4 regions of the Erwinia sp. AK-PDG3-5 genome follow, and region 1 is predicted to be linked to each of the others. Evidence: riboswitches for the same ligand, from Rfam matches in the RefSeq annotation. Region 1 holds a riboswitch; each other region holds the start of a gene.
What was found. A riboswitch is a leader RNA that binds a small molecule or an ion and turns the genes downstream of it on or off. The one in region 1 is predicted to bind thiamine pyrophosphate.
Positions count from the first base shown of each region.

Region 2: another riboswitch for thiamine pyrophosphate. It lies ahead of thiM (hydroxyethylthiazole kinase); the one in region 1 lies ahead of tenA (thiaminase II).
Region 3: another riboswitch for thiamine pyrophosphate. It lies ahead of thiC (phosphomethylpyrimidine synthase ThiC); the one in region 1 lies ahead of tenA (thiaminase II).
Region 4: another riboswitch for thiamine pyrophosphate. It lies ahead of thiB (thiamine ABC transporter substrate binding subunit); the one in region 1 lies ahead of tenA (thiaminase II).

Region 1 is NZ_CM165967.1:1,880,027-1,887,233, reverse strand. It holds gene AC1UKS_RS08610 (ABC transporter permease) at 1-716, shown strand, start outside; gene AC1UKS_RS08605 (FAD-binding oxidoreductase) at 747-2,147, shown strand; gene AC1UKS_RS08600 (TonB-dependent receptor) at 2,299-3,573, shown strand; TPP riboswitch at 3,692-3,796, shown strand; gene tenA (thiaminase II) at 3,861-4,556, shown strand; gene AC1UKS_RS08590 (ABC transporter ATP-binding protein) at 4,553-5,302, shown strand; gene AC1UKS_RS08585 (ABC transporter permease) at 5,299-6,066, shown strand; gene AC1UKS_RS08580 (ABC transporter substrate-binding protein) at 6,092-7,027, shown strand.
Region 2 is NZ_CM165967.1:1,652,115-1,659,321, reverse strand. It holds gene AC1UKS_RS07505 (FUSC family protein) at 1-1,979, opposite strand, end outside; gene fbaB (class I fructose-bisphosphate aldolase) at 2,132-3,184, opposite strand; gene thiD (bifunctional hydroxymethylpyrimidine kinase/phosphomethylpyrimidine kinase) at 3,336-4,136, opposite strand; gene thiM (hydroxyethylthiazole kinase) at 4,133-4,918, opposite strand; TPP riboswitch at 4,954-5,056, opposite strand; gene AC1UKS_RS07485 (S8 family peptidase) at 5,347-7,207, shown strand, end outside.
Region 3 is NZ_CM165967.1:4,477,228-4,484,434, forward strand. It holds gene hemE (uroporphyrinogen decarboxylase) at 1-124, opposite strand, end outside; gene AC1UKS_RS20905 (bactofilin family protein) at 308-628, opposite strand; gene AC1UKS_RS20910 (hypothetical protein) at 683-1,024, opposite strand; gene nudC (NAD(+) diphosphatase) at 1,216-1,989, opposite strand; gene rsd (sigma D regulator) at 2,074-2,580, shown strand; TPP riboswitch at 2,699-2,799, shown strand; gene thiC (phosphomethylpyrimidine synthase ThiC) at 2,888-4,822, shown strand; gene thiE (thiamine phosphate synthase) at 4,819-5,466, shown strand; gene AC1UKS_RS20935 (HesA/MoeB/ThiF family protein) at 5,456-6,217, shown strand; gene thiS (sulfur carrier protein ThiS) at 6,201-6,401, shown strand; gene AC1UKS_RS20945 (thiazole synthase) at 6,403-7,179, shown strand; gene thiH (2-iminoacetate synthase ThiH) at 7,176-7,207, shown strand, end outside.
Region 4 is NZ_CM165967.1:3,893,694-3,900,900, forward strand. It holds gene sgrR (HTH-type transcriptional regulator SgrR) at 204-1,865, shown strand; TPP riboswitch at 1,901-2,007, shown strand; gene thiB (thiamine ABC transporter substrate binding subunit) at 2,049-3,035, shown strand; gene thiP (thiamine/thiamine pyrophosphate ABC transporter permease ThiP) at 3,011-4,621, shown strand; gene thiQ (thiamine ABC transporter ATP-binding protein ThiQ) at 4,605-5,306, shown strand; gene AC1UKS_RS18190 (DedA family protein) at 5,293-6,060, opposite strand; gene polB (DNA polymerase II) at 6,289-7,207, shown strand, end outside.

The sequences.
Region 1 (7,207 bases):
GCTGGGTCAGCTATTTCAGAATCCCGCAGTTCCTCGTGCCGTCGCCGGTGGTGATGCTGCAAAGCCTGTGGACCAACTTCGGCTCGCTGATGATGTCGCTGCTGTTCACGCTGAAAATCACCCTGATCTCCTTTGTGCTGTCGATTGTGATCGGCTGCGCGGTGGCCTTTGTGCTGGTGCAGAACCGCTTTGTTGAAACGGCGCTGTTCCCGTACATCGTGTTTCTGCAGGTGACGCCGATTGTGGCGATCGCGCCGCTGATTATCATCTGGGTGAAAGACACCACGCTGTCGTTAGTGGTCTGCTCGACGCTGATGGCGGTGTTCCCGATTATCTCCAACACCACCCAGGGGTTACGCAGCGTGTCGCCGGGCCTTCTGAGCTATTTCCAGCTGAGCCATGCCAGCCGCCTGCAAATCCTGGTGCGCCTGCGTATTCCCTCTGCCCTGCCGTACTTTTTCGGCGCGCTGCGCATCTCCAGCGGACTGTCGCTGATCGGCGCGGTAGTGGCCGAGTTTGTGGCGGGCACCGGCGGCAACAACACCGGGCTGGCCTATCAGATTTTACAGGCAGGTTATCAGCTGGATATTCCGCTGATGTTTGCCGCGCTGCTGTTGATTTCGCTAACCGGGATTGCGCTGTTTGGCGTGATGTCGTGGATTTCCCGCCGCGCCCTCAGCGCCTGGCATGAAAGCGAAGCCGTGCAGTCTCACTAATTTAATGACCCTTTTGCCGACAGGATGAGTATGGACAGTGAACAACGTAAGAACGCCGTAGAGCAGATGCTGCTGGCGCTTCCCGACCTCGAGTGGACGCTTCAGGCCCCCAAGGTCAAACGTCTTTCGCGCGATTTTCACTGGTTCAGCCCGGTGCTGAAGCAGCAGCTGGAAAACAAGCAGGCCGATGCGGTGGTTCGCCCGCGCACTGAAGAAGAGCTCAGCCTGCTGGTCAAAGCCTGCGTGCAGCACGGACTGCCGCTGATATTACGCGGTGGCGCAACCGGCAACTACGGTCAGCTGGTGCCGCTACAGGGCGGCATTCTGGTCGATATGACCGCGTTTAATCAGGTGGTGGAACTAGGTGAAGGCCGCGTTCGGGCACAGGCGGGGATCCGTCTGGCCGAGATTGAAACGGTGACCCGTCCTGCGGGCTGGGAGCTGCGCTGTATGCCGTCGACCTGGCGGCTGGCGACGCTGGGCGGACTGTATGGCGGCGGCTTTGGCGGCATCGGCTCAATCAACTATGGCCCGCTGGGCGCACCCGGCAACGTGCTGAGCGTGAAAGTGATGACCATGGAAGCCGAGCCGCGCATCCTCAGCGTGCCCGCGCCGCAGGCGTTGCTGCTGCATCATGCTTACGGCAGCAACGGCATCGTGCTGGAAGTCGAGCTGGCGCTGGCACCGGTGCACCGGTGGATTGAACGGCTGGATGTGTTCGACGACTTCACCGATGCGCTGGACTATGCTAATGCCTTCGCGCGCTCGCCAGGGCTGGTGAAACGCCAGCTTGCGCTGTTCGCCGCACCGATCCCAAGCTATTTCACCCATCTGAACGGCAACTACCGGGCCACGCAGCATGCGGTGATAGGCGTGATTGCGGAGCAAAGTGAAGGCCTGTGCAGCGGACTGTTAGAAAAGTATCGCGGCCAGAATGCCGTGCGCCAGACGGCGGACGAGGCGCGTGAAGCCAACGCCTCGCTGATGGAATATTGCTGGAACCACACCACGCTGCATGCGCTGAAAGTGGACAGCACCCTGACCTATTTGCAGACGGCGTTCAATTATTCCACCTATCATCAGCAGATTATTGCCATGGCGGAATTGTTCGGCGATGAAGTTATTTCCCATATTGAATTCCTGCGTGACAACGATAGCAATATCACTGCCAGCGGATTACAATTAATTCGCTATTCCAGTGAAGAAAGATTGAACGAAATAATGCAGACATTCCGCGACCATGATGTAAAAATAAACAATCCTCATGTCTTTACCATTGAAGAAGGTAAGCAAGGGGAAATTAAGGCCGAGGTGGTGTCAGTTAAAAAGGCGCTGGATCCGGCAGGACTGCTCAACCCAGGCAAGCTGCAGGGTTGGGACGTGCGCGACACCCTGGAATTACTAAGCGATCCGCTGTCACTGAATAAATGAAATCAGCATAAAATTAATTACAGTGAGTAAATAACGTGCGTAGCTAAAATAACGCGCTCGCCACCGGACGGTTTTACGGGATACCAAAAAAAATTATTCGGCATTTTTTGCTGCGGGCAGATCATTTTCAAATTTTGACAGGAAGCTATTAATGAAAACAAAGAAGGTCAACTTTGCGCTAAAGTTGGGTGCACTCGTCGTCTCTCAAGCTTTATTAATGGGTCACGCGCTGGCCGCGACACCGGTTTCGGATTGTGATGCCGGTGTGGCCGATTCACTGACCGAAATGTTTACCTGCGGCTCGGTCCATGGCAGCCTGCGCAGCCTCTATTATTCCACCCACAACGCCTATTTCTCGCCGGGCTATTCGCAGGACACCGTCAGTTACGGCGGCAGCGTGAAGTATGCCACCGCGGAATATTATGGCCTGAGCCTTGGCGTCAGCGGCATTTTGCAACGCGGCATCTCGCATAATGATGACCATCTGATCGGTGAACTGGGGCCAAATGAGACCGGCGTCGGCGAAGCCTATCTGAGCTGGCACTATCAGGACTTCCGTATCACCGCCGGTGACCAGCGTATCAATATCCCGTTTATTGGCGACTACGACTGGCGCATCACCCCGATCCTGTTCCGCGGTGTCGACGCCAATTATGGCGACAGCGATAACTTCCTGCACGCCACCAAAATCACCCGCTACAAACCCTGGGGTGACGATCAGTTTCTCGACACCACCGCCTACACCGACGCCGATGGCCGTACTAACGGCATGTGGGGCATCGGCGGCGGACGCGCCCTCAAGCTGGATGATAAAAAGCTGACCGGCCAGCTGTGGTACGAAGAATACAATAACTACACCAGGATGGTTTACGCCGACAGCTTCCTGTCGTGGTCGGAAAATCCGTTGCAGCCCAAAATTGGCGTGCAGTTTATTCGCGGCCTGAGTCAGGGCGACGCGCTGGCGGGCGAAGTAAACAGCACCAGCTACGGCGCGCAGTATGCGATGAATTTTGTGCCGTCATTGCGCTGGTCACTGAACTGGGACCATATCGCCGCCAGTGAGAATGCCTATGGCAACGGTGCGCTGGTGACGCCTTATGCCCATAACACCTCGTCAGGCCCGTATTTCGCCCAACCGTTCTTCACCAGTACCCAGGATTTGGGGAGCGGCAACGCCTACTCCACCGATCTGAACTGGACCGCCAACAGCAATATTTCCCTCGGCAGCCGTTACTCGTTTATGGATTTGACCGCCAGCGCCGGCGCGTCGAGCAGCAATCAGTCGGAGTACCTGATTTACGGCACCTACAGCTTTGATGGCGTGCTGAAAGGGCTGAGCCTGACCGACTTTGTCGGCGTGCAAACCACCTCAACCTCTGACAAGAACTTCTGGCAGAACCGCTTAGCGTTAGAATATGATTTTTAAGCCAAAACAGGCTTAGTGGCGCTTAAACAACGGCTTTCGTAAGAAAGCCGTTTTGCATCATGGCGCTGACTCAGCCGCCAGCCATCGATTGTAATCAAAAAGTAAATATCGTATAACAAGCCTCTCCGAGGGGTGTCCTGTATGGGCTGAGATGGCGACGTTAGCCGGACCCTTTGAACCTGATCTGGGTCATGCCAGCGAAGGGACGGTTGGCAATAGCCCGATTTTCGATCATTGCCTGTTCAACCCTCTGCACGCCCGGATCTCCACTCACTTTTGGAGGTCCCATGTCTGACAACATGTTTTCCCGTGGTCTTTATGGCCAGCTTCGCCAGCAGGCCGCGGCTGACTGGCAGCACTACGTTAACCACCCTTTTCTTCAGCAGTTGGCCCAGGGCACGCTGCCCGAAAGCGCGTTTCGGCGCTATCTGACGCAAGACTATCTGTTCCTGATCCATTTCGCCCGTGCCTATGCCCTGCTGGTTAGCAAATTTCGCACCTTGCCCGAAATGCGGGCGGCTACCGCCTCGCTGAATGCCATCGTCGCCGAGCTGCCGCTGCATGTTGGTTACTGCACGCAATGGGGCATCAGCGAAAGCCAGATGCGCAATGAACAGGAAGCACCCGAAACCCTCAACTACACCCGCTATGTGCTGGATATCGGCCAGTCCGGCGACGCGCTGGATCTGCTTGCTGCGCTGCTTCCCTGCGTCGCGGGCTATGCCGAAATAGGCCTCGGCCTGTTGCACAATCCCGCCACCGTTACCGAAGGCAATCCCTACCGCTCGTGGATCGCCAACTACGGCGATGAAAGCTATCTGGCCAGCGTACAACGGGCGATTGATCTGCTGGAAACGGTCGGGGTCCAGCGCGGCGCACAAAGTCGTCTGCCGGAGCTTTCAAACATCTTCACCACCGCCACCCGGCTGGAAAGCGCCTTCTGGCAGATGGGCCTTAATGCCAGTTTGAGCAACGAGGGATGAACAGTCACGACATTGCCCGTGGCGTGATACCGCCAGGGATTCAGGTGCGCGATCTGACCCTGCGCTACGGCGCACGGACGGTGTTTGAACGGCTGAACGTCAATATCACCGGCGGTCAGTTTGCCGCGATGCTCGGAGCCAGCGGCGTTGGCAAAACCAGCCTGCTGAAGATCATAGCCGGGCTGGCGCTGTCGACGTCAGGCACGGTCAGCGGCAGCGACGGCCTGCCGGTTCAGGGACGCGTGGCCTATATGGGGCAGCAGGATTTGCTCTATCCGTGGCTGACCGTTCGCGACAATATCAGCCTCGCCTCACGCCTGCGCGGTGAGAAGCCCGATCGCGAGTGGGCTGACGAACTGACGGATCGCGTCGGGCTTAGCGGGTATGGCGACAGCCTGCCTGCCGCGCTGTCCGGCGGCATGCGGCAGCGTGCCGCGCTGGCCCGCACGCTTTATCAGCGTCAGCCGATGGTGCTGATGGATGAGCCCTTTTCAGCGCTGGATGCCATCACACGCACCACCATCCAGACGCTGGCCTCAACGTTACTGACCGGCCACACGGTATTACTGATCACCCACGATCCGCTGGAGGCCTGCCGCCTTAGCCACCAGCTGTTGGTGCTGTCTGCGGCCGGGATTGATGATTCGCATCAGATTGCCGGACTTCCGCCACGGGCCCCTGACGATCGGCATCTGTTGCAGAGCCAGGGTGAATTACTGCAACAGCTGACCCGGGCGGCAGGATGATAAGCGCAAAAGAATCGGCCTTTGGCCGCTGGCGGCGTGGCCTGACGGTGTATATCGGCCTGATTGCCGTCTGGTGGGCAATCACCCGCAGCGGCGTTCCTGCCTTCCTGCTGCCCACGCCGGTGTCGGTTGCCGACGTCCTGTGGACCAGTCGCGCGTATCTGGCGGCGCACACGCTGGTGACCGCGGCGGAAATCGTCAGCGGACTGGTCGCCGGGGTGTTGCTCGGCGCCATTCTTGCGCTGTGCATGATGTTCTCTCCCCGCTTACAGCGCTGGCTGATGCCGCTGGTGCTGACCAGCCAGGCCATACCGGTTTTTGCGCTGGCTCCATTGCTGGTGCTGTGGTTCGGCTTCGGCATCAGCGCCAAGGTGGCGATGGCGGTGCTGGTGATTTTCTTCCCGGTCACCTCGGCATTCTTCGACGGGTTGCGCCGGGTCAATAACGATTTTCTCGACCTCGCCCGCACCATGGGCGCGTCCCGCTGGGCGTTATTACGCCATGTGCGGCTGATGGCGGCGCTGCCCGCGTTTGGCTCCGGCCTGAGGATGGCGGCGGCGGTGGCACCGATTGGCGCCATTATCGGCGAATGGGTCGGCGCAGGTGAAGGTCTGGGCTACGTGATGCTCAACGCCAATGCGCGAATGCAAACCGAACTCTGCTTTGCGGCACTGTTTATTCTGGTGCTGATGACCCTGCTGCTGTGGCTGGCGGTGGACAGTGCACTGCGTCGCCTGATCCGCTGGGCACCGGAAAATGACTGATCGATACCTCACTCAAGGGAAACACATGTTTAAGAAAACCCTCTTCGGCCTGCTGCTGACTGCCGCCTGTGCCCACGCCGCCAGCGCCAACGACAAGCTCACGCTGGTGCTGGACTGGTATATCAACCCCGATCATGCGCCGATCATGGTCGCGGAACAGATTGGCGCATTTAAGGAACAGGGGCTGGAGGTGAAGATTGTGCCGCCTTCCGATCCGGCGTTGCCGCCACGGCTGGTGGCAGCCAAACAGGCCGACCTGGCGATCACCTATCAGCCACAGCTGCATTTCTTTGCCGATCAGGGCTTACCGCTGATGCGCGTCGGCACGCTGATCAACTCGCCGTTAAATACGGTGATGACGCTGGATAAAAGCATCACCTCGCCGGCCGGACTGAAAGGCAAAAAAATTGGCTACTCGGTCAGCGGTATTGAACAGGCCACGCTGGGCACCATGCTCAACCACGAAAAGGTCAGTCTGGATCAGGTGAAGATGGTCAACGTCAATTTCCAGCTGAACAGCGCGCTGATGGCGGGCCAGGTCGATGCGGTGATAGGCGGCTATCGCAATATCGAAGCGCTGCAGCTGAAGCAGCACGGTCAGGATCCGCAGGTATTCAACGTTGAGGACTACGGCGTTCCGGCCTATGACGAGCTGATTATCGTGGCGAATCGCGATGAGGTGAACGCGCCGAAAATCAAAAAATTCCTGATCGCGCTGAAGAAAGGCAGCGACTACCTGCACGCTCATCCGCAGGAAAGTTGGGAGGCGTTTGCCAACGCACACCCGGACCTCAATAATCCGCTAAACCAGGCCGCGTGGATGAAAACGTTACCGATGTTTGCCCGCGATCCGGCCCATCTGGACAGAGCCCGTTATCAGGCTTATGAACAGTTTCTCTTTGACCATAAGCTGATCCAAAAAATAACGCCGGTTAACAATTACGCGATGGAATTACGTTAAGAAATCGGTTCGCCCGCCAGCCGGTGCTGGTGGGCGAACCGATGTTGCAGGCCATTTCAAGCTGCTGATTACCCAAGGCTATCTGGCATTATCCTGAAAAGCTTTCTCCCCAGGCTTTCTTACCAATAAGTTATGCCATACTGGAACCTACTGTACAGGTTCTCTGATGCCTGTCCCCCC
Region 2 (7,207 bases), 230 kb from region 1:
CTGAACAGCGCCATATCTGCACGACACAATGCCTCGGTCTTAACCAGCAACTGATTCAACGCTGTCAGCAACGATTGCGGCGGCTCAAGGTAAATATCCTTAAGCCGCTTTTTAAAGTACTGATTAATCTCAAACATCACCGCATCGGTTTCCAGCTGATGGCCTTTGATAATCGCCTGATGCCTGGCGTAAAAATCGTAGCAGTTTACCCCAAGCCAGATTTCGGTAATCAGATTGCCCCCCAGCGCCACGCCGGGCGAAGGATCGATGCGGTTACGCGGCAGGATGACGTTGATTTTATCGATCATGCTGGCGACATACTGCTGACGCGACAGCAGCGAAGAAGCGTTGATTTTGATCTCGCCGGTGAACTGCAGCAGCTCTTTAATCCCTTTACGCAACACGCGTCTGGCAGACCAGGCCGGCCTTCTGTTACGGATAATGGCCGTGACCAGCACCGCCAGTAAAATGCCCACCACGGTTGAGATCGAGGCATTGAGGATCGACAGCAGATCGGGCTGCAGATCGTGCGTCATGCCGATAAAACCGGGGATCTGGGTGGCGATAATCAGTCCGATAAAGTTGGTCGACGGATTGGCGATGACCAGCCCCAGCGCCAGCAGTCCCGGCGCCAGACAGATAATCAGTGATTCAAAGGTCACGGTCATCGGGATCAGCAGCCCGACGTACAGCACGCTGATCACAATGGCGATCAACACTCCTTTCAAAAACACCTTCATCGACGCGATTGGGCTGTCCATCGCCGCGAAGAACGAACAGACTACCGCGGCTATCATCGGCGTCGATGCGCCATCTTTCCAGCCGGTGCCAATCCAGAAAATACAGCCGATCATCGTGGCAGTGAACGCGGTGAAGGCCGACAGCAGGATCAGCCCTTTATCGCGGTGCTTCCTGACAAGCTTAAGCCTGCCGCGCTTCTTCTCCGACGACAGCTGGCTGACGCGCTCGCGGGCGTTGAAATAGGAATCGGCAATGCGGATAAAATTCAGCAGCCTTTCCAGCAGCCCAATCAGCAACAAACCTTCTTCCGCATTCATCTCACCGCGGCCATACAGCGCTTTGATCCGCTCCTGCGAGGCAGTGATGTCTGCCTCAATCGACTGCGCCTGGCCGCTTTGTTCCGGGCTGTTTAGCCAGACAAGGAAGTGACTGAACGACTCGGCCACAAAATCCGGGAAGGTAATGCCCTGCTCTGCCAGCAGGCTCAGGCGCTTCTCAATCGCAGTCAGTGTTGGGATCAGATAGGAAAGATGCTGATACTGCGCGCTGACCAGACGGATGAGCTTGCGCGCGGAATCCCCTTCATACACGCAATGGGTGATCAGGGTTTCGACCGCCACCGGATAGTTCGCCATCTGCACCAGGATTTGGTCCCTTTCGGGCGAGCTCTCTTTCGATTCAATGGTCAGCAGTTCGGTGCAGACGTTCGTTGCAGTGTCGAACCAGTTACTGACGCTGTTTTCCAGCAGATTGCGCATCCGTACCGGGAAAACCAGCATATGTACCAGGCTGCTGCAGATAATCGCCACGGTAATTTCTTCGATACGGGAAATCACCGTATAGGTGATCGACAGCGGCGTGGTGACATCGGCAAAGCCCATGATCGCCGCGCTGTAACCTGCCAGCATAAACACGTAGCTCTTCGGCGTGCGATCGTGCAGCGACAGATACAGGCAGCAGGCAACCCACAGCGATACGCAGAGGCTGAACAGCATCGGATGGGTAACGGTAATCGGGTAGATCAGAAAGATAAAGATCCCGCCCAGCACGGTGCCAAGAAAGCGGAACAAGGCTTTCGACAGGGTGGAGGCAGAATACAGCTGTGAAATTACGTAAACCGAGACCATGGCCCAGGCCGGTTTGTCCAGGTTCAGTTTCAGCGCGATATATAAGGCGATAAAGGCGGCAATGCAGGTTTTGACAGCAAATAACCACGCATTTTTAGATAACCACTTCATTATTTACTTCACGGCTCACGTCAGACTAAAGCGCTATTTTAGCGATTTTCAGGCAAGAGTGGAGAGGGTAAAGCATCGATAGTTTGTAACTAAATAATCACACTGGGTGAAAGATAAGGGGCTAATCATTATTAACCCCTTGCGTTTGGCTATCAGGCGATCGTGACGTCTTTAGCCAGATAAACATCCTGCACCGAATTGATCAGCGCCACGCCATCCTTCATCGATTTCTTGAAGGCTTTACGGCCTAAAATCAGCCCCATACCGCCCGCGCGCTTATTGATGACGGCGGTGCGCACAGACTCTGCGGTATCGGTTTCACCTGCCGCTGCGCCACCCGAGTTAATTAACCCGGCACGGCCCATATAGCAGTTTGCCAGCTGGTAACGCACCAGATCGATCGGGTTGTCGCTGGTTAATTTGCTGTAAACGCGCTCGTCGGTTGAGCCGAACTTCACCGCGTTATAGCCACCATTGTTTTCCGCCATTTTCTGCTTGACGATATCGGCACCGATGGTGGCCGCCAGATGGTTAGCCTGACCGGTCAGATCCGCGCTGGCATGATAATCCACGCCGTCCTTTTTGAAGTCATTGTTACGCAGGTACGCCCACAGTACGGTGACCATACCCAGCTCATGAGCGCGCTCAAAGGCGACGGAAATTTCTTCCAGCTGGCGACGCGACTGTTCAGAACCGAAATAGATGGTGGCACCTACCGCAACCGCACCGAGATTAAAGGCCTGATCGACGCTGGCGTACAGCGTCTGATCGTACTGCGTGGGATAGCTGAGGGTTTCGTTGTGGTTCAGTTTGACCATAAACGGAATGCGGTGCGCATAACGTCGCGACACCGAGGCCAGCACGCCATAGGTGGAGGCCACGCAGTTACAGCCCGACTCGATGGCCAGCTCGACGATGTTCTTTGGATCGAAATAGAGTGGATTGGCAGCAAATGACGCGCCGGCAGAATGCTCGACGCCCTGGTCGACCGGCAGGATTGACAGGTAGCCAGTGCCGGCCAGACGGCCGGTGTTGTAGAGGGTCTGCATATTGCGTAATACGGCAGGAGAACGATTGTTGTCGATCATCACCCGATCAACATAATCCGCGCCCGGTAAATACAGGCTTTCCGCTGGAATGGTCATGCAGCGATGTTGCAGAAGAGAGTCAGCTTCTTTGCCCAATAACTGTACGATGTCCGTCATATTAACTCCTGTTTAAGGTGAAACCGACAGGCACTCACACCTGCCATGAATGATTTCTGACCCCAACAGCGTGGACCCTAACCGGACATTAAGGCAAATTGCTGACTCCATTTTTCAGAACGATCCCAGTGAAAACTTTTCTCATCGCCTGCTACCACCAGCGATGAAAATGGTGCACCGGGCCGATGCCTTTGCCGACTTCCAGCGAATCGGCCTGCTCCAGCGCGCCCTGTAACCAGCCCTTGGCTTCGTGCACTGTCGACACCCAGTCATCATGCCGTGGTCGCAGCGCGGCCAGCGCAGCGGAGAGCGTACAGCCGGTGCCATGGGTATGCCTGGTTGGCACGCGCGGCGCGGTAAAACGCTGCTCCAGCTGGCGGGTAAACAGCCAGTCCGGGCTTTCGGCATCGCTCAGATGCCCACCTTTCATCAGCACCGCCTGGCAACCCAGCGCTAACAGCGCCCTTCCCTGTCGCCGCATCTCGTCTTCGTGAGTGGCAACCGGACACTCCAGCAGCGCCGCCGCTTCCGGCAGATTTGGCGTGATCAGTGAAACCTGCGGCAACAGGCATTCACGCAGCGTGGCAACAGCCGCCGGCAAAAGCAGCGGATCGCCACTTTTCGCCAGCATCACCGTATCCAGCACAATCCACGGCACGGCAGAGTCCTTCAGTCCTACAGCTACCACCTCGACGATATCGCTGTCGGCCAACATGCCGATTTTTACGCTGTCGATGCGCACGTCGCTCAGCACGGAATGTAATTGTGCCGCGACAAAATCGGGCTCGATGCGGTAAACCGACTGCACGCCACAGGTATTCTGCGCCACCAGCGCGGTGATCACGGTGGTGCCATAGGTACCCAGCGCCGAGAAGGTTTTCAGATCGGCCTGAATGCCCGCGCCACCGCTGGGATCGGTACCGGCAATGCTCAGGGCGTTGATGCGCTTCATCCCTGAACCTCCAGAGTAAACAGCGCGTCGAGGAACAGCGCAACAAAACTGCCGGGACCCGCTGCCGCCATCGCCGCGCGTTCGCCTGCCAGGCTCATTATCCGGCAGGCGCTGGCAACGTGCGTTAACCGGTCGCCAGGCAGCGCGGCAAATCCGGCCACCACCGCAGACAGCGCGCAGCCGGTGCCGACCACGCGGGTCATCAGCGGCGAGCCGCCCGCAACCGCCAAAACCCGTTCGCCATCGGTGACGTAATCCGTTTCGCCGGTGACCGCAACGATGGCGCCGGTGGTGCTGGCCAGCAGGCGGGCGGCGTCCAGCGCCAGTGCCGAGTCATGCAGACTGTCGACGCCGCGCCCGGAGGCGGCCTGGCGGGCCAGCGCCATGATTTCAGAGGCGTTGCCGCGAATAGCCGCAGGACGGTGTTCCAGCAGCTGCTGACAGAATTCAGTGCGGAAGGTCAATGCGCCAACGGCAACCGGATCCAGCGTCCAGGCGCGCTGCGCCATTCCGGCCGCGTGCACGGCAGCCAGCATCGCTGCACTGCGGCAATGGGTGAGCGTGCCGACGTTGACCAGCAGCGCATCGGCAATGGCGCTGAACTGTGCGGCTTCGTCGGGATCAACCACCATTGCCGGGGAGGCCCCGAGCGCCAGCAGCACGTTAGCAGTAAAAGTCTGCACCACATCGTTGGTCAGGCAATGAATTAACGGCGATTTTTTACGAAAGAGGTCGAGTGAGACAGCGGCATCCGCCGCGACAAAGGTATGAGGTTGGTTCATGGTACAACTCCCAACCGGCGATCAAGAAGGCGATGCGGTCAGGCATCTGACTTCCCTCCGCTGGCATTATCCAGTTCAGGTTCGACGGGTTTTTCTCAGCCCTTTCTTTGGAAAGAAACGGCACCCCGAGTCATTTACTACGTGCTATCAGCCGCCAGATTACGGGATGGCGCTTTTCTTTACCATCCCCCTGTCCACTATCAGATTAAGATTCCACCGCCCCAGCCACGCTCAATCCGCTCAGTATCCCAGCAATAATCAGGATTATCGGTGGCTATTCCGACGATTAAAAAACCGATCTGCAGATAAATTAAGGCCAATCCGCCCCTGTGGGTATTGACGCTCTTTGTTCACAACATGGATGCCGTTGTTTCATTTATTCGAGGTAGCCCATGCTTGCCCATTATTCACCCGTATCTTCTCCCGCGATGCCAAAATTATCTTTATTATCAGTATTAATCGGCACCGTATTGCTCACTGGCTGCGGCGGTGGAGGTGGCGGCGGAAGCAGCAGTAACAGCACTCCAACGGTCACGCCGGAAACCGTCAATCAACCCGTCGCTTCAACGCCTCCGGTTACGTCAACCAGCAATGGCAAGGTGAAAGTCGGGATTATTGACTCGGGTTTGCAGGCTGGGCGTTCGGACATCAACTATGCCAATGTTTCCTTCACGTCCTGGCTGGCCGGTGCCAGTCAGACCCTGAACGATAACGTGGGCAGTCCCGGACATGGCACGATTGTCGCTTTAACGCTGGCTGGGCTGGCTCAGGGAACGTTTGCCGGCGGTGTGGCACCCGATAGCGAACTGTATATCGCTCAGGCCTCCAGCAATAACCTCTTTTACTACACGGATACCCAGCGGGCAGTCAGTGGTTTACTGAGCAACGGCGTAAAAATCATCAATATGTCTTACGCCTCCGATGAGCGTTACTCGACCGCTGCAGAACTGCAAAGCGCCCGGGACAGCGGCCGTTACCAGCTGCTGTATGACAGCCTCAGTGAGGTTGTTAAAGCAGATGCGCTGGCGGTGGTGGTGACGGGCAACAACGGCGGCGCCACGCCGTCACCTAACGCGCAGGTGCCGTTGATTTATAACGATGCCAGTCTGCAAAAAGGCCTGATTGCAGTCACCGGCTACCTGCCTGGCTATAACGTCGCCCAGGGCAGCAGGCCGCCAGAATTAGCCGTGTTTGATGCCTGTGGCAACGCTGCGGCCTGGTGTCTGACTGCCGAAGGCTATGCGGATTATCTGCAGGACGACGGAACCCTCGCCCGTAAATATGGCACCTCTTTTGCCGCGCCGCGCGTTGCCGGTGCTGCCGCCCGGGTCTCCGCCCAGTTTCCCTGGATGACGGGGTATAACCTGCAGCAAACCCTGCTCACCACCGCAGATTATCACAGTGACGCGGTGGCGGGTGTTGCCGCCGATACCGCTAATGGCCGTCCGTATAACGACACCTTTGGCTGGGGTAACGTGGATGTCGATAAGGCGCTGAACGGCCCCGGCATGTTTTATAACGCCGATTTTTCCGCGGCACTGAGTGCAGGGAGTTATACCTTTGCCAATGATATCAGCGGCAATGGTGGACTGATTATCAGTGGTGCCAGCGATGCCGGCGGCGTACTGACGCTCACCGGACAAAATACCTATACCGGTATTACCCAGATCACCAGTAACCGGTTGGTTATCGACGGTAGCGTCGCCAGCGATGTACGGGTATCCGGCAGCGGACAGTTGGCGGGTAGCGGCACGATTGGTGGCAGCCTGAATAACGCCGGTACGGTCTTTACCACCACCGCTGGCGGACTCCATGTGGTCGGCAGCTATCAACAAACTGCTGATGGCACACTGCGCGTTACGCTTTCGCAGCCTCTGACCGTTTCTGGCGCGGCGTCACTGAACGGGGCCCTTCAGGTCACCATTCCGTCCAGCACCTACATTGTGCAAAACTCAGAAACCCTGTTGCAAAGTGGTCAGGGTATCAGTGGCCAGTTCACCACCGTTGATAGCGGCGTGTTCCTGAATGGCACGGTGGCCTATAGCGCCAACAGCGTGGTGGGGAATTTCCAACGCGTTAACACCAGCCAGGCGGCAGAGGCGGCAGGCATTACGGCGCAGGGCACGCTGAAGAGTGCGGCAAATGTGGAGAAAGGCCTGCAGGTGGCCGACAGCTTATCCTCCGCGTCGGCACGTTCTGCGCAGCAGGATGCCTTCCTTCAGGATGCCGCCGCATTCCAGCAAATTGGTAACAGTGCCGAAGCCCGTGCCGCGCTGGACTCCCTTTCTG
Region 3 (7,207 bases), 2.2 Mb from region 1:
CCGCGCGAGTCGCTTTGTACTCAGGCAAATAACGCCCGGCCTGGCGCATCATCCATACTGGCGTCACATCTACCGGCTGGCGCAACAGGGCGCGCAAATAACGATCGTTCTTCAGTTCACTCATTTTTAAAAGCTCTCTAAGCACACATGCATGCGCGTAGTGTAACATTTATTGGAAATGGCGCTGCCACAGCGTCACAAAAATTGAGCGATCGCCGCGCGGCTGAGAGCGGAAGACAGGATGCGCTCACCGACCGGGCGGTGAACCTCGCGCCCGGTTGGGTGGCTGAATGCGCATATCAAACCCTTATTTTGCGGCTTTATCACTCCGCTCTTTATTGATATTTTTCCCCGGCGCTGGCGGCATTAACTCAGATATTTCTGGCTTTGTCCTCACCAGGGTAGAGGCTTTATCTGGCAGCCTGTTTTCATCAAGCACATGAGAGTTGCCAATAAAAACCCCGCCTTTCTCAATAGAGAAATCCTCGGCATAAACATCCCCTTCAATTCGGCCACGGGAAAGAATCGTGACTGACTTCGCGTAACAGCATCCTTTAAGCGAACCATTTACGACAACTTTCAAAGAAGACACCTTACCATTCACTTTCCCCTCTTGACCGATCTGCACCGTTTTCTTACTGACAATTTCGCCAACGATCTGACCATTTATCGAAACATTAGCTTAATTAATTATTTCGCCCGTCAATTTACTGCCTGACGAAATGCGGGTTTCTTTTGCCGTCGCGCTCTCATCAGCCAGCTCCAGCGCGGCCTTCGGTGCCTGCGGAGAGCCGGTACCCATTGAGCCGTTCACTGGCGTTTCTGTTTCTTTCTTATTGAAGTTAAACATATTGGGATCCATCCTTTTAGCGAGAGTTAATAAAACGAATATTAAATAACAGCCGATCGTCACCTTCAGGCAACAATCAAAGAATTTATATTGCGGGAAGAGGTAACAACAAAGAGAAAAAATCCATAAGAGCCACAAGCCCCATAAGTAATGTTCTTTCCTGAACGTTTCCATGGCATCATTCCCTGATATTATTAACATGACATTAATATTAATGCAGCCTGGTAGGCAAAATCAGAACAATAAAATATGTGATGCTGCACGATTAAGCACAGTAGTTTATTTAAAAAAATGAAAGACGATGATTAAACACCCGAGCGGGTTCAGCAAAAGCCGGCAAAGGGCGAATTTGCCGGCCTGGATACTTACTCAGCCTCTTCCCGGCAAAGCACCACGGTATCCTCAATCAGGCGACGGGCGACCGTTCCTGGAGGAGGAAGCTGCGGTAAGGCATCAAAGCGATACCAACCCGCATCCAGTAGCTCTTTGGGATCGATGACAATCTCGCCACTGTCGTAATCGGCCATAAAAGCCATCATCAACGACTGGGGGAACGGCCAGGGTTGAGAGGAGACGTAACGCAGGTTTTTCACCTTCAGCCCGCTCTCTTCCATCACTTCCCGCGCAACGGTTTGTTCCAGCGTTTCGCCGACTTCAACAAAACCGGCCAGCACCGTGTAGATGCCGTTACGGTGCTTGGTATGCTGGGCCAGCAGGATCTCTTCCCCACGGCGGATAGCCACAATGATGCAGGGCGCGATTTGCGGGTAATAGCGCTGTCGACAATGGCGGCACAGGCAGGCAAGTTCCGTTTTGCTGTGGTGCATTTCATGGCCGCAGTAGCCGCACCACTTATGCGAGCGATAGAACTCCGCCAGCTGGATCCCTTTACCCGCCAGCTGGAACAGGCCCACGTCCAGATCGAGGATCTGACGCAAGGATCCCATGCCCTCTTGACGGTTCTCACAGATCAACCAGACGGGATCGCCCTGCCATTCGCCGATTTGTGATCCGTTCGATCCTGTCAGGCTTAATTCTTGCGCGCTACCGAACGGTAATTGACCTTTCGGTAGCCAAAGTTTATGTTCATGACTGACAACCCACCAGCCAACGTCTACGCTTGAAATCTCACGTTGCATAAAATTGCTCATCCTCAGCTTTACAGACTTTCTGAATTACTGGATTGGGGCGAAATAGTAATAATTACACTCATGGAGTCACTCATGCTTAACCAGTTAGAAGTTCTGACCGCGCGCGTCGGCGGATGTAGCGACCTGGTAGACTTTTGTCTACGCTCCCGCAGGCAGTTGTTGATTGCCTATTATCGTCTGGTTGGCATCAAGCCTAACAAGGAATCGCTCACTACGCTCGATGAAAACGCGCTGGACAGCTTCTGTCAGGGATTGGTGGATTACCTTTCCACCGGGCATTTCACCGTTTATCAACGCTTTATTCAGGAGATGGAAGGCAGCGAACAGTTGGCTAAAGCCGCGCTGATCTACCCTTCCCTGCAGGCAAACACCGAGATGATCATGCAGGTGTATGATACCCATCTTGAGAAGGCCATCGATCACGATAACTGTCTCGAATTCCAGAATGCCTTGTCCACAGTGGGCGAAGCGCTGGAAGCGCGTTTCACGCTTGAAGACCGCTTTATTCAGCTGGCGCTGGAAAAAACGGCGGATAAGCTTGAGGCGGCTAATGAGAGTGCGCTTGCCCGTCCGGCGTAAACGTTACCAGATTGTAAACCCCTTGTAGTTTCAAAGAAGCCCCTTTATGCTGAAAGGGCACTATGTGGTGAGGCCAGTCCTGCCACGATTGTTTTGCTGGTGGTGTCTGCCAGCAAAATTCTTCTTGTCGGAGTGCCCTTAGGGGCTGAGACCGTTAATTCGGGATCCGCGGAACCTGATCAGGTTAGTACCTGCGAAGGGAACAAGAGTAAATCTTCAGTGACGGTGTGGATCCGACCATTTTCACACCCTGCGCTTACTCCTCCGAACTCCAGGCAAGCAAATTCCCTTTTTTCAGGAACGAGCTATGTCTACCCGTGATAAAAGACCGACCCGCCGCGAACAGCGCGCAGAAGCCCAGCAGTTTATCGACTCCCTTCAGGGCACCGCTTTCCCTAATTCTAAACGCATCTGGCTGAACGGTTCGCGCGACGATATTCGCGTGCCGATGCGTGAGATCCAGCTCAGTCCGACGATGGTCGGTGGCAGCAAAGACAATCCGCAGTTTGAAGATAACGAACCGGTGCCGGTGTATGACACGGCGGGACCTTATGGCGATCCGGACGCAAAAATTGATGTGCATCGCGGACTTGCCAGGCTGCGCAATGACTGGATTGAACAGCGTGGTGATACTCAGCACATTGAGCAGCTCAGTTCGGTGTACACCCAACAGCGCCTGGCGGATGAAGGCCTCGATCATTTGCGTTTTGACCATCTTCCCCGCCCACGCAAGGCACTGGCTGGGCGCTGCGTGACGCAAATGCATTACGCGCGTTTGGGCGTGATTACGCCAGAGATGGAATTTATCGCCCTGCGTGAAAATATGGGGCGCGAACGTATTCGGGGTGACGTGCTGTTGCAACAGCATCCCGGCAACAGCTTTGGTGCCAGCCTACCGGAAAATATCACGGCAGAGTTCGTCCGGCAGGAAGTGGCGGCCGGCCGCGCCATCATCCCGGCAAATATTAACCATCCTGAATCCGAACCGATGATTATCGGCCGCAATTTCCTGGTGAAGATAAACGCCAATATCGGTAACTCCGCGGTCAGCTCGTCGATTGAAGAGGAAGTGGAGAAGCTGGTGTGGTCCGCCCGCTGGGGCGCCGATACGGTGATGGATCTTTCCACCGGCCGCAATATTCATGAGACGCGCGAATGGATCCTGCGTAACAGTCCCGTTCCGATTGGTACGGTTCCCATTTATCAGGCGCTGGAAAAAGTGAACGGTGTGGCAGAGGATCTCAACTGGGAAGTGTTCCGCGATACCTTGCTGGAACAGGCTGAACAGGGCGTCGATTACTTCACCATCCATGCCGGTGTGCTGTTACGCTATGTGCCGATGACCGCAAAACGCCTGACGGGGATCGTTTCCCGGGGTGGATCGATCATGGCCAAGTGGTGCCTGTCACACCACAAAGAGAGCTTCCTCTACGAACACTTTCGCGAGATCTGCGAGCTGTGCGCCGCCTACGACGTTTCGCTGTCGCTGGGCGACGGACTTCGTCCAGGATCGATTCAGGATGCCAACGATGACGCGCAGTTTGCCGAACTGCATACGCTGGGCGAGCTGACCAAAATTGCCTGGGAGTATGACGTGCAGGTGATGATCGAAGGGCCGGGACATGTGCCGATGCAGATGATCCGCCGCAATATGACCGAGCAACTCGATCGCTGCCACGAAGCGCCCTTCTATACGCTCGGCCCGCTAACTACCGATATCGCGCCTGGCTACGACCATTTCACCTCCGGCATTGGCGCAGCGATGATTGGCTGGTTTGGCTGCGCAATGCTCTGTTACGTCACGCCGAAAGAGCATCTGGGCTTGCCCAACAAGGAAGATGTTAAGCAGGGTCTGATTACCTACAAGATTGCTGCACATGCCGCCGACCTGGCAAAAGGCCATCCCGGCGCGCAGATCCGCGATAACGCCATGTCCAAAGCCCGTTTCGAATTCCGTTGGGAAGATCAGTTTAATCTGGCACTCGATCCTCATACCGCGCGCGCCTATCACGATGAAACGCTGCCGCAGGAATCGGGCAAGGTGGCCCACTTCTGTTCAATGTGCGGCCCGAAATTCTGTTCGATGAAAATTACTCAGGAAGTGCGGGACTATGCCGCCAGACAGGAGGCGGAAGCCAAACCGATTGAGATTGGTATGGCCGAAATGTCAGAGGCTTTCCGTACCCGCGGCGGAGAACTTTATCACCCAGCCGATGTGCTGTCGCAGGAGGAAAAAGCATGAGCCGCTTAGCCTTCCCGCCAACGTCGGCCCGGCTTGGACTCTATCCGGTCGTGGAAACGGTGGCATGGATCGCGCGCCTGCTTGAAGCGGGCGTGCGTACGATTCAGTTACGTATCAAGGATCTGCCTGAAGCGGCTGTCGAAAACGATATCGCGGCGGCTATCGAACTGGGTAAGCGTTATCAGGCACGCCTGTTTATCAATGACTACTGGCAGCTGGCGATTAAATATCAGGCCTATGGCGTGCATCTTGGCCAGGAAGATTTGGATGTCGCCGATCTGGATGCGATCCATCGCGCCGGATTACGGTTAGGACTTTCAACCCATGACGATGCCGAGCTCGATCGGGCGCTGGCTGAAAAGCCGTCCTATATCGCCCTTGGGCACGTCTTTCCGACCCAGACCAAAAATATGCCCTCTTCGCCACAGGGACTGCAGGAATTGCAGCGCCATATTTCCCGCCTGAAAGGAATTTCCACGGTGGCGATTGGCGGCATCAGTCTGGAACGGGCACCGCAGGTATTAGCAACCGGCGTGGGAAGCATTGCGGTGGTCAGCGCCATCACGCTGGCGCCTGACTGGCAGGCAGCTACCGCGCAGCTGCTCGATCTGGCTGGAAACGGGGACGAAGCCCATGTTCAGTGACAACGACTTTTTACGCTACAGCCGTCAGCTCCTGCTGGAGGAGTTTGGCCTCGATGGCCAGCAGAAATTGCAGGCAGGCAGCGTGCTAATTATTGGCCTCGGCGGATTGGGTTCACCTGCGGCGCTGTACCTCGCTGCCGCAGGCGTTGGCAAGCTGGTGCTGGCCGATGACGATAGCGTGCATATCAGTAATCTTCAGCGCCAGGTACTGTTTCGCACGAATGAAACCGGTCAGTCCAAAGTCGCCGTGGCGAAGAAGCACCTTCAGTCGTTAAACCCGCAGGTGGAGTTTATTGCTCTGACGCAGCGGATGACGGCTGAATCACTCAGGGAAGTCGTGCAGCAGGTCGACCTGGTGCTGGATTGCAGCGACAACATGGAAACCCGCCATGCGGTCAATGCCGCCTGCGTGGAACAGGGTAAGCCGTTAGTGAGTGCCAGCGCCGTTGGCTTTGGTGGCCAGCTGCTGGTGCTTACGCCTCCTTTTGAACACGGTTGCTATCGCTGCATATGGCCAGACGCAGATGAACCCCAGCGAAATTGCCGTACCGCAGGCGTGCTGGGTCCTGTGGTGGGCGTAATGGGTACCTTACAGGCGCTGGAAGCCTTAAAGATGCTGGCAGGCCAGCCGTCCTGTCTTGAGGGCAAACTTCGGCTGTTTGACGGTAGACAACAAACCTGGCGAACGCTGTCGCTGCAACGCAGTGTGGATTGTCCGGTATGCGGGGTCAGTGATGAAAATCGTGGTTAACGATGAAAGCCTGACGCTTGCCGGCACGCTGACGCTGGCCGGGCTGCTGGAGCAGCTTTCCCGCCACCAGCCAGGCACCGCGCTGGCTGTTAACCAGCAGATTATTCCCCGCGCTCGCTGGTCCTCTTACTTATTACAGGAAGGCGATGATCTGGTCATTTTCCAGGCCATTGCCGGAGGCTGATATGCTGCAAATTGCTGATAAAACCTTTTCGTCTCGTTTATTTACCGGTACGGGCAAATTCTCCAGTCCACAAATGATGATTGCGGCGTTGCGCGAGTCCGGCAGCCAGCTGGTCACCATGGCGATGAAGCGGATTGATTTTCGCGGTGGCGATGACGGGATCCTGCGGCCTCTTCAGGAACTGGGCGTGCAGCTGCTGCCAAACACGTCCGGCGCTAAAACCGCAGAGGAAGCCATTTTTGCTGCCCGTCTGGCACGCGAAGCTCTGGGCACCCACTGGCTGAAGCTGGAAATCCACCCGGACGTTCGCTATCTGCTGCCCGATGCCATCGAAACGCTGAAAGCAGCGGAGATCCTGGTGCGGGAAGGCTTTACCGTATTGCCGTACTGCCACGCCGATCCGGTGCTGTGCAAGCGGTTGGAAGAAGTGGGCTGTGCGGCGGTGATGCCATTGGGTGCGCCGATCGGCAGTAATCAGGGGCTGAAAACACGCGATCTGCTGGCGATCATAATCGAGCAGTCCAATGTGCCGGTGGTGATAGATGCCGGCATTGGCGCACCCAGCCACGCCAGCGAAGCGCTGGAAATGGGTGCTGACGCGGTGCTGGTGAATACCGCGATGGCCTCCGCGCAGCACCCGGTGCAAATGGCGAGGGCGTTCAGACTCGCTGTTGAAGCTGGCGCACTGGCTTACGGCAGCGGGTTGGGCAGTCGCCACCATCAGGCCGTGGCCACCAGCCCGCTGACCCGCTTTTTGCAGGCAGGAGAGCCGCTATGAAAAGCTTCGTCTCACAGTGGGAAACGCT
Region 4 (7,207 bases), 2.0 Mb from region 1:
AACAGCAAGCATAGAAGAAAACATGGAGCAGCGAAAAAAGCCAGCCAGGTATTAACCCGGCTGGCTGGTGAAAGGCACCATACTCAGAATCATCAATGTCAGAGCGCATTCGAAGAATGTCTCCCGCTCTTTCATCTGCGGGCATTATTGTCCTAATATAAGGAAGAAAAAACAGATTGCTTTCTGATAAGGGTTCCTCTTTTATGTCTTCTGCCCGCTTACAACAACAGTTTATCCGCCTGTGGCAGTGCTGCGAAGGCCAGCCGCAGGAGACGACGCTCAACGATTTGGCGGTACAACTGAGCTGCTCCCGCCGGCATATGCGCAACCTGCTGAATGCAATGCAGGACCAGGGCTGGCTTGAATGGCAGGCGGAAGCCGGGCGGGGAAAACGCTCCAGGCTCAGCTTCCATTACACCGGGCTGGCATTGCAACAGCAGCGGGCGGAAGAGTTGCTGGAGAACGATCGCATCGACCAGCTGGTGCAACTGGTGGGCGATAAAAACGCGGTCAGACAGATGCTGATCTCGCATCTTGGCCGCAGTTTCCGCCAGGGAAAACATATCCTGCGGGTGATGTACTATCGCTCGTTATTGAATCTGTTACCCGGTACGCCGCTGCGTCGTTCTGAAACCCACCTTGCCCGTCAGATTTTTAGCAGTCTGACGCGGATAAATGAGGAAAATGGGGAAATCGAAGCCGATATTGCGCACCACTGGCAGCAGCTCTCTCCGCTGCACTGGCGGTTTTATCTGCGCCCGGCGATCCACTTTCATCATGGTCGCGAGCTGGAGATGGCCGACATTATCAGCAGCCTTGAGCGACTGAAGCCCCAGCGCCTGTATGCCCATTTCGATCGCATCGAGTCCTCAGCGCCCTGGACGCTGGATATTCATCTGCATCAGCCCGACAACTGGCTTCCCTGGCTGCTGGGCAGCGTCAGCACCATGATCCTGCCAAAAGAGTGGCCCTTCCTCGCGGACTTCGCCCGTCAGCCGATTGGCACCGGCCCGTATGCGGTGGTGCGCAATCAGACCACCCAACTGAGGATCCAGGCGTTTGATGACTATTTTGGTTACCGCGCGCTGATTGATGAAGTGAATATCTGGGTGCTGCCGGAAATCAGTGATGAGCTGGTTTATGCCGGGGTTAAGCTGGAAGGCAAAGGGCTGGAAGAAAAGTCAGAAGAGAGTCGTCTGGAAGAAGGCTGCTATTTCCTGCTGTTTGACCAGCGATCCGAACAGGGTCGCGATGAACAAATCCGTCGCTGGGTCAGCACGCTGTTCAACCCGATCGCCCTGCTGAACCATGCCGGTATTGGCTATCAACGCTACTGGTTCCCGGCTTATGGCCTGCTGCCGCGCTGGCATCATCGCCGCGATATGGCTGCCAGCCAGAAGCCCGACGGGCTGACCACCCTGACGCTGACCTGGTATAACGATCACGTCGAGCATCAGGGCATCGCTAATGCGTTACGGCCGATCCTCGCCGAACAGGGTGTGGAGTTGATCACCCAACAGGTCGATTATGACGTCTGGCACCGCGGCGAAGCCGAAAGCGATATCTGGCTTGGCAGCGCCAACTTCACCCTGCCGCTGGAATTTTCCGTGTTTGCGCTGCTGTACGAAATCCCACTGGTTCACCACTGCGTGACGCTGGACTGGGAAAAGGATGCGCAACTCTGGCGCGAACAGAAGCTGCCGCTGGCCGACTGGGGCAAGCAGCTGATCAACACCTGGACGCTGCATCCGCTGTTCCATCACTGGCTGCTGCTGGAAGGTCAACGCAGCATGCGCGGGGTCAGAATGAATATGCTGGGCTGGTTTGATTTTAAATCCGCCTGGTTCGCCCCTGACGACGCATGATGCTTTCGTTACCCAGCGGAAATCACTAGAATAGGCCGTTCTCAACGGGGTGCGTTCGCGGTGTTTCACTGCCAGCGCTGAGACAAACCCGTCGAACCTGATCCGGATAATGCCGGCGTAGGGATTTGAGACTCTCCAGATTGCTCAGATCCTTTGCGACACCTAACTTTCAAGGAACGCAAAGTGTTAAAAAAAGTTCTGCCTTTACTGATCCTCAGCACCTTTCCGGCCTTCGCGGCTAAACCCGTCCTGACTGTTTATACCTACGACTCATTTTCCGCTGACTGGGGACCGGGTCCTGCCATCAAAAAGGCGTTTGAAGCGGACTGCGGCTGCGAGCTGAAATACGTGGCGCTGGAAGACGGCGTCTCGCTGCTTAACCGTCTGCGGATGGAAGGCAAAAACAGCAAGGCCGACGTGGTGCTGGGCCTCGATAACAATCTGCTGGATGCGGCAGAGAAAACCGGCCTGTTCGCACCAGGCCAGGTGGATACCAGTAAGGTCATCGTTCCGGGTGGCTGGAACGATAAGACCTTTGTGCCGTATGACTATGGCTGGTTCGCCTTTGTGTACGATAAAACCAAGCTGCAAAATCCACCCACCAGCCTGAAAGAGTTGGTCAACAGCGACAAGCCGTTAAAGATTATTTATGAAGATCCCCGCACCAGCACCCCGGGCCTCGGCCTGCTGTTGTGGATGCAGAAAGTGTTCGGCGATAAGGCACCGGAAGCCTGGCAGAAGCTGGCGAAGAAAACCGTCACCGTCACCAAAGGCTGGAGCGAAGCTTACGGGCTGTTCCTCAAGGGTGAAGGCGATATGGTGCTGAGCTACACCACCTCTCCGGCTTACCACCTGATTGAAGAGAAGAAATCGCAGTATGCCGCCGCCAATTTCAGCGAAGGTCACTACCTGCAGGTAGAAGTGGCCGGGCAGCTGAAAAGCAGCAAACAGCCGGAACTGGCGCAGAAATTCATGAAATTTATGCTGGATAAACCGTTCCAGGACAGCATCCCAACCGGCAACTGGATGTATCCGGTGGTGAAAAGCACGCTACCTGCAGGTTTCGATACCCTGACCGTCCCGTCCAACTCGCTGCAATACACGCCACAGGAAGTCGCCAGCCAACGTAGCCAATGGATCAGTGCATGGCAACGCGCCGTCAGCCGCTGATTGCTGGCCCGTTGGTGCCCGGTGCGCTGGCGGCGACGCTGCTGGTCGCCGTGGCCCTGACCGCATTCAGCGCGCTATGGCTGAGTGCACCGGCGATCCACTGGCGGGAGCTCTGGCAGGATGACTATCTCTGGCACGTCCTGCGCTTCTCCTTCTGGCAGGCCTTTCTTTCCGCAGTACTGGCGGTTGGGCCGGCGATCCCGCTGGCCCGCGCGCTTTACCGACGCCGCTTCCCCGGCCGGGACACGCTGTTAAGACTCTGCGCGATGACGCTGGTGTTGCCGGTGTTAGTGGCGGTATTTGGCATCCTCAGCGTCTATGGCCGCACGGGCTGGCTGGCCGATCTCTGCGCGTTGCTGGGCATTCCCTATACCTTCACGCCCTATGGCTTACAGGGCATTTTGCTGGCGCATGTGTTCTTTAATTTGCCGTTAGCCGCGCGTCTGCTGCTGCAGGCGCTGGAACAGATCCCCGGTGAGCAGCGCCAGCTGGCCGCTCAGCTGGGATTGCGCGGCTGGAACCATTTCATGGTGGTCGAATGGCCCTGGCTGCGGCGGCAAATCCTGCCTGCCGGCGCGCTGATTTTTATGCTCTGTTTTGCCAGCTTCGCAACCGTACTGTCGCTGGGCGGCGGACCAAAAGCCACCACCATCGAACTGGCGATCTTCCAGGCGCTGAACTTTGATTACGATCCGGGCCGTGCCGCCCTGCTGGCGATGATTCAGATGGTCTGCTGTCTCGGATTGGTGATGTTAAGTCAGTGGCTCAGCAAAGCGATTCCGTCGGGCACGGCAAGCATCAACGGCTGGCGAAATCCTGAAGACAGCGGGCGCGCCAAAGTGTGGGATGCGCTGTTAATCTTCGCCGCGCTGTTTTTATTACTGCCGCCGCTGCTGGCGGTCATCGTGGATGGCCTGAATCAGGGGCTGCCCGCGGTACTACGCCAACCGGCGCTGTGGCAGGCCACCTTCACCTCAATACGCATTGCGCTTGGCGCGGGGTTGCTGTGTGTGATCCTGACGGTGATGCTGCTGTGGAGCAGCCGGGAATTGCGCCTGCGTCAGCGCGTCTGGCTCGGCCAGTCGATGGAACTGAGCGGCATGTTGATTCTGGCGATGCCCGGCATCGTGCTGGCGACCGGCTTCTTTCTGCTGCTGAATGCCACCGTGGGCCTGCCGGACGCCGCCGATGGCATCGTGATTTTTACCAATGCGCTGATGGCCATTCCTTACGCCATGAAGGTGCTGGAAAACCCTCTGCGGGACATGGCAGAACGCTATAACCGGCTCTGTTTGTCGCTGGATATTCACGGCTGGAATCGCGTCAAACTGATCGAACTGCGCGCGTTAAAGCGCCCTCTTGCTCAGGCGCTGGCGTTTGCCTGCGTGCTGTCGATTGGCGATTTTGGCGTGGTGGCACTGTTTGGTAATGAAAATTTCCGCACGCTGCCGTTTTATCTTTATCAACAGATTGGCTCCTACCGTAGCGAAGATGGCGCGGTCACTGCGCTGCTGCTTTTGCTGCTCTGCTTCCTTCTGTTCACCCTGATTGAAAAACTGCCGGGACGCCATGCTGACGTTAACTAATCTGACCTACCTGTATAACCATCTGCCGATGCGCTTTTCACTGAGCATGCAGGCGGGAGAAAGGCTGGCGATCCTCGGCCCGAGCGGTGCGGGGAAGAGCACCCTGCTGAGCCTGGTCGCGGGATTTCTCGCGGTAAATAGCGGCAGCTTGCTGCTGAATGGCGAAGATCACAGCCACACGCCACCGGCGAAGCGACCGGTTTCCATGCTGTTCCAGGAGAATAACCTGTTCCCCCATCTGACGGTGGCGCAGAATATCGGTCTTGGCCTGCAGCCGGGGCTGAAGCTGGATCCTCAGCAGAAGCAGGCGTTGCAGGACATCGCGCGAAGAGTGGGTCTGGACGCCTTGCTGGACCGTTTGCCTTCGCAACTTTCCGGTGGGCAACGGCAGCGGGCGGCGCTGGCGCGATGTCTGGTGCGCCAGCAACCGTTGCTGCTGTTAGATGAGCCGTTCTCTGCCTTGGATCCGGCCCTGCGCAAGGAGATGCTGCAGCTGGTGGATGAGGTCTGTCACGAGAGGAAGATCACGCTACTGATGGTGTCGCACAGTATTGAGGATGCCGCGCGGATAGCGCCACGCAGCATACTGATTGTCGACGGACGGGTTTACTGGGACGGCAGCACCGACGTGCTGCTCAATGGCGACGTGGCTGAAGCCGCCGTGCTGGGCATTAATGTCCGATAAAGACTTCTGACAACAGATGGCGGAATATCGGCATCATCGGGTGGAATTGCAGGGCGACAAAGCTGGCCACGGCAATAACCATCACCAGCGGCGCCAGCCAGCGCAGACGACTCGACGGCAGATACGCGCTGGCCCAGTCGGCCTGCTTTTTCGAACGTAACCAGCGCCATCCCAACCAGCATCCCAGCCAGACCAGCAATGCCACCGCCAGCAACAGCCATTTAAACATGCTGCTGTTCGCCCCTTTGGGCACATCAATCGCCACACCCGCCAGAATGCCCGGCAACAGATACAGCGGTGGCCAGAGCACGCAGCCAATGATATTCGGCGGGATAAACTTCTTCACCGGCAGTTCAAGCATTCCCGCCACCAGCGGAATCAGCGGACGGGTCGGCCCGACAAAACGCCCGACAATGATGGTAAACATGCTGTGCTGATGCAGCGCATGTTCGGTTTTATCCATCAGCCCCTGATGCTTTTTAATAAATGACCATCGGTGCAGCGGCCCTTTGAATTGCCAGCCAATCAGATAGGAAATCCAGTCGCCGACCAGACAGCCAATGGTCCCCGCCAGCCAGGCGGGATACAGGCCAATTTGCCCGCTGCCAATTAGCGCGCCAAAGGAAGCCATTAAAACAGTGCCAGGCAACAGCAGCCCGACCAGCGCCAGGGATTCAAAAAAAGTGATCAGCCCCACCGCCAGCAAAGACCAGGCCAGTGATTGCGTAATGAGATGTTGCAGCCAGGCTTCCATACTTTCCACATTCTGTTTTGATTGAGGTCGGATTGTCCTGAGACACCCGTACTGCGTCAAGGTCTGTTTTGTATGAAGGCATTGATCGCGGTCAGAATAAGATAACCTCCAGCTCGGGCCGGGCGGCGTCCGCGCTGACCCGACCGGGCGAGATTCCCCCGGCATCGCGCTATACTGTATAAATAAACATGCTATTATTGTGCAAAGAAGCAACATTAAGGATTTCCGGTGAACGATGCACGCGCAGGCTTTCTGCTCACCCGCCACTGGCGGGATACGCCTTCAGGCACAGAAGTGGTGCTGTGGCTGGCCACCGACAGTGGCCCGCAGAGAGTGGTGCTGCCGCCACAGGAATCCGTCGCCTTTATTCCGCAAGAGTATCAGGCGCAGGCGGAGGCATTACTTAAGCAGGAACGCCATTTCCGTATCGTTCCCCTCGGGTTGAAAGATTTCCGCCATCGGCCGGTGTTCGGCCTCTATTGCCATCAGTACCGCCAACTGCAAAAGCTGGAGAAGCTGCTGCGGGAGAATGGCGTGATGGTGTATGAAGCGGATGTGCGGCCGCCCGAGCGCTACCTGATGGAGCGCTTTATCACCTCGCCCGTCTGGTTTAGCGGCCAGCCGGCGGGAAACAGCCTGATCAACACCCGTCTGAAACCCAACCCCGACTACCGGCCGCCGCTGAAATGGGTCTCGCTGGATATCGAAACCACCCGCCACGGCGAACTCTACTGCATCGGGCTTGAAGGCTGCGGACAACGCGATGTCTATATGTTGGGCCCGGAGAACGGCGATGCCAGCAAACTGGACTTCAATCTGGAATACGTCTCCAGCCGGCCACAGCTGCTGGAAAAACTGAACGCCTGGTTTGTGCAGCACGACCCGGACGTGTTGATTGGCTGGAACGTGGTGCAGTTTGACCTGCGCGTGCTGCAAAAACACGCCGACCGTTATGGTATTCCGTTAAAACTCGGACGCAATAACGAGGCGCTGGAGTGGCGTGAGCATGGCTTCAAGCCCGGCGTATTCTTTGCTCAGGCCACCGGCCGGCTGATCGTCGATGGGATTGATGCGTTGAAATCGGCGTTCTGGAACTTTGCCTCTTTCAGTCTGGAAGCCGTCTCCCGGGAACTGTTGGGAGAAGGCA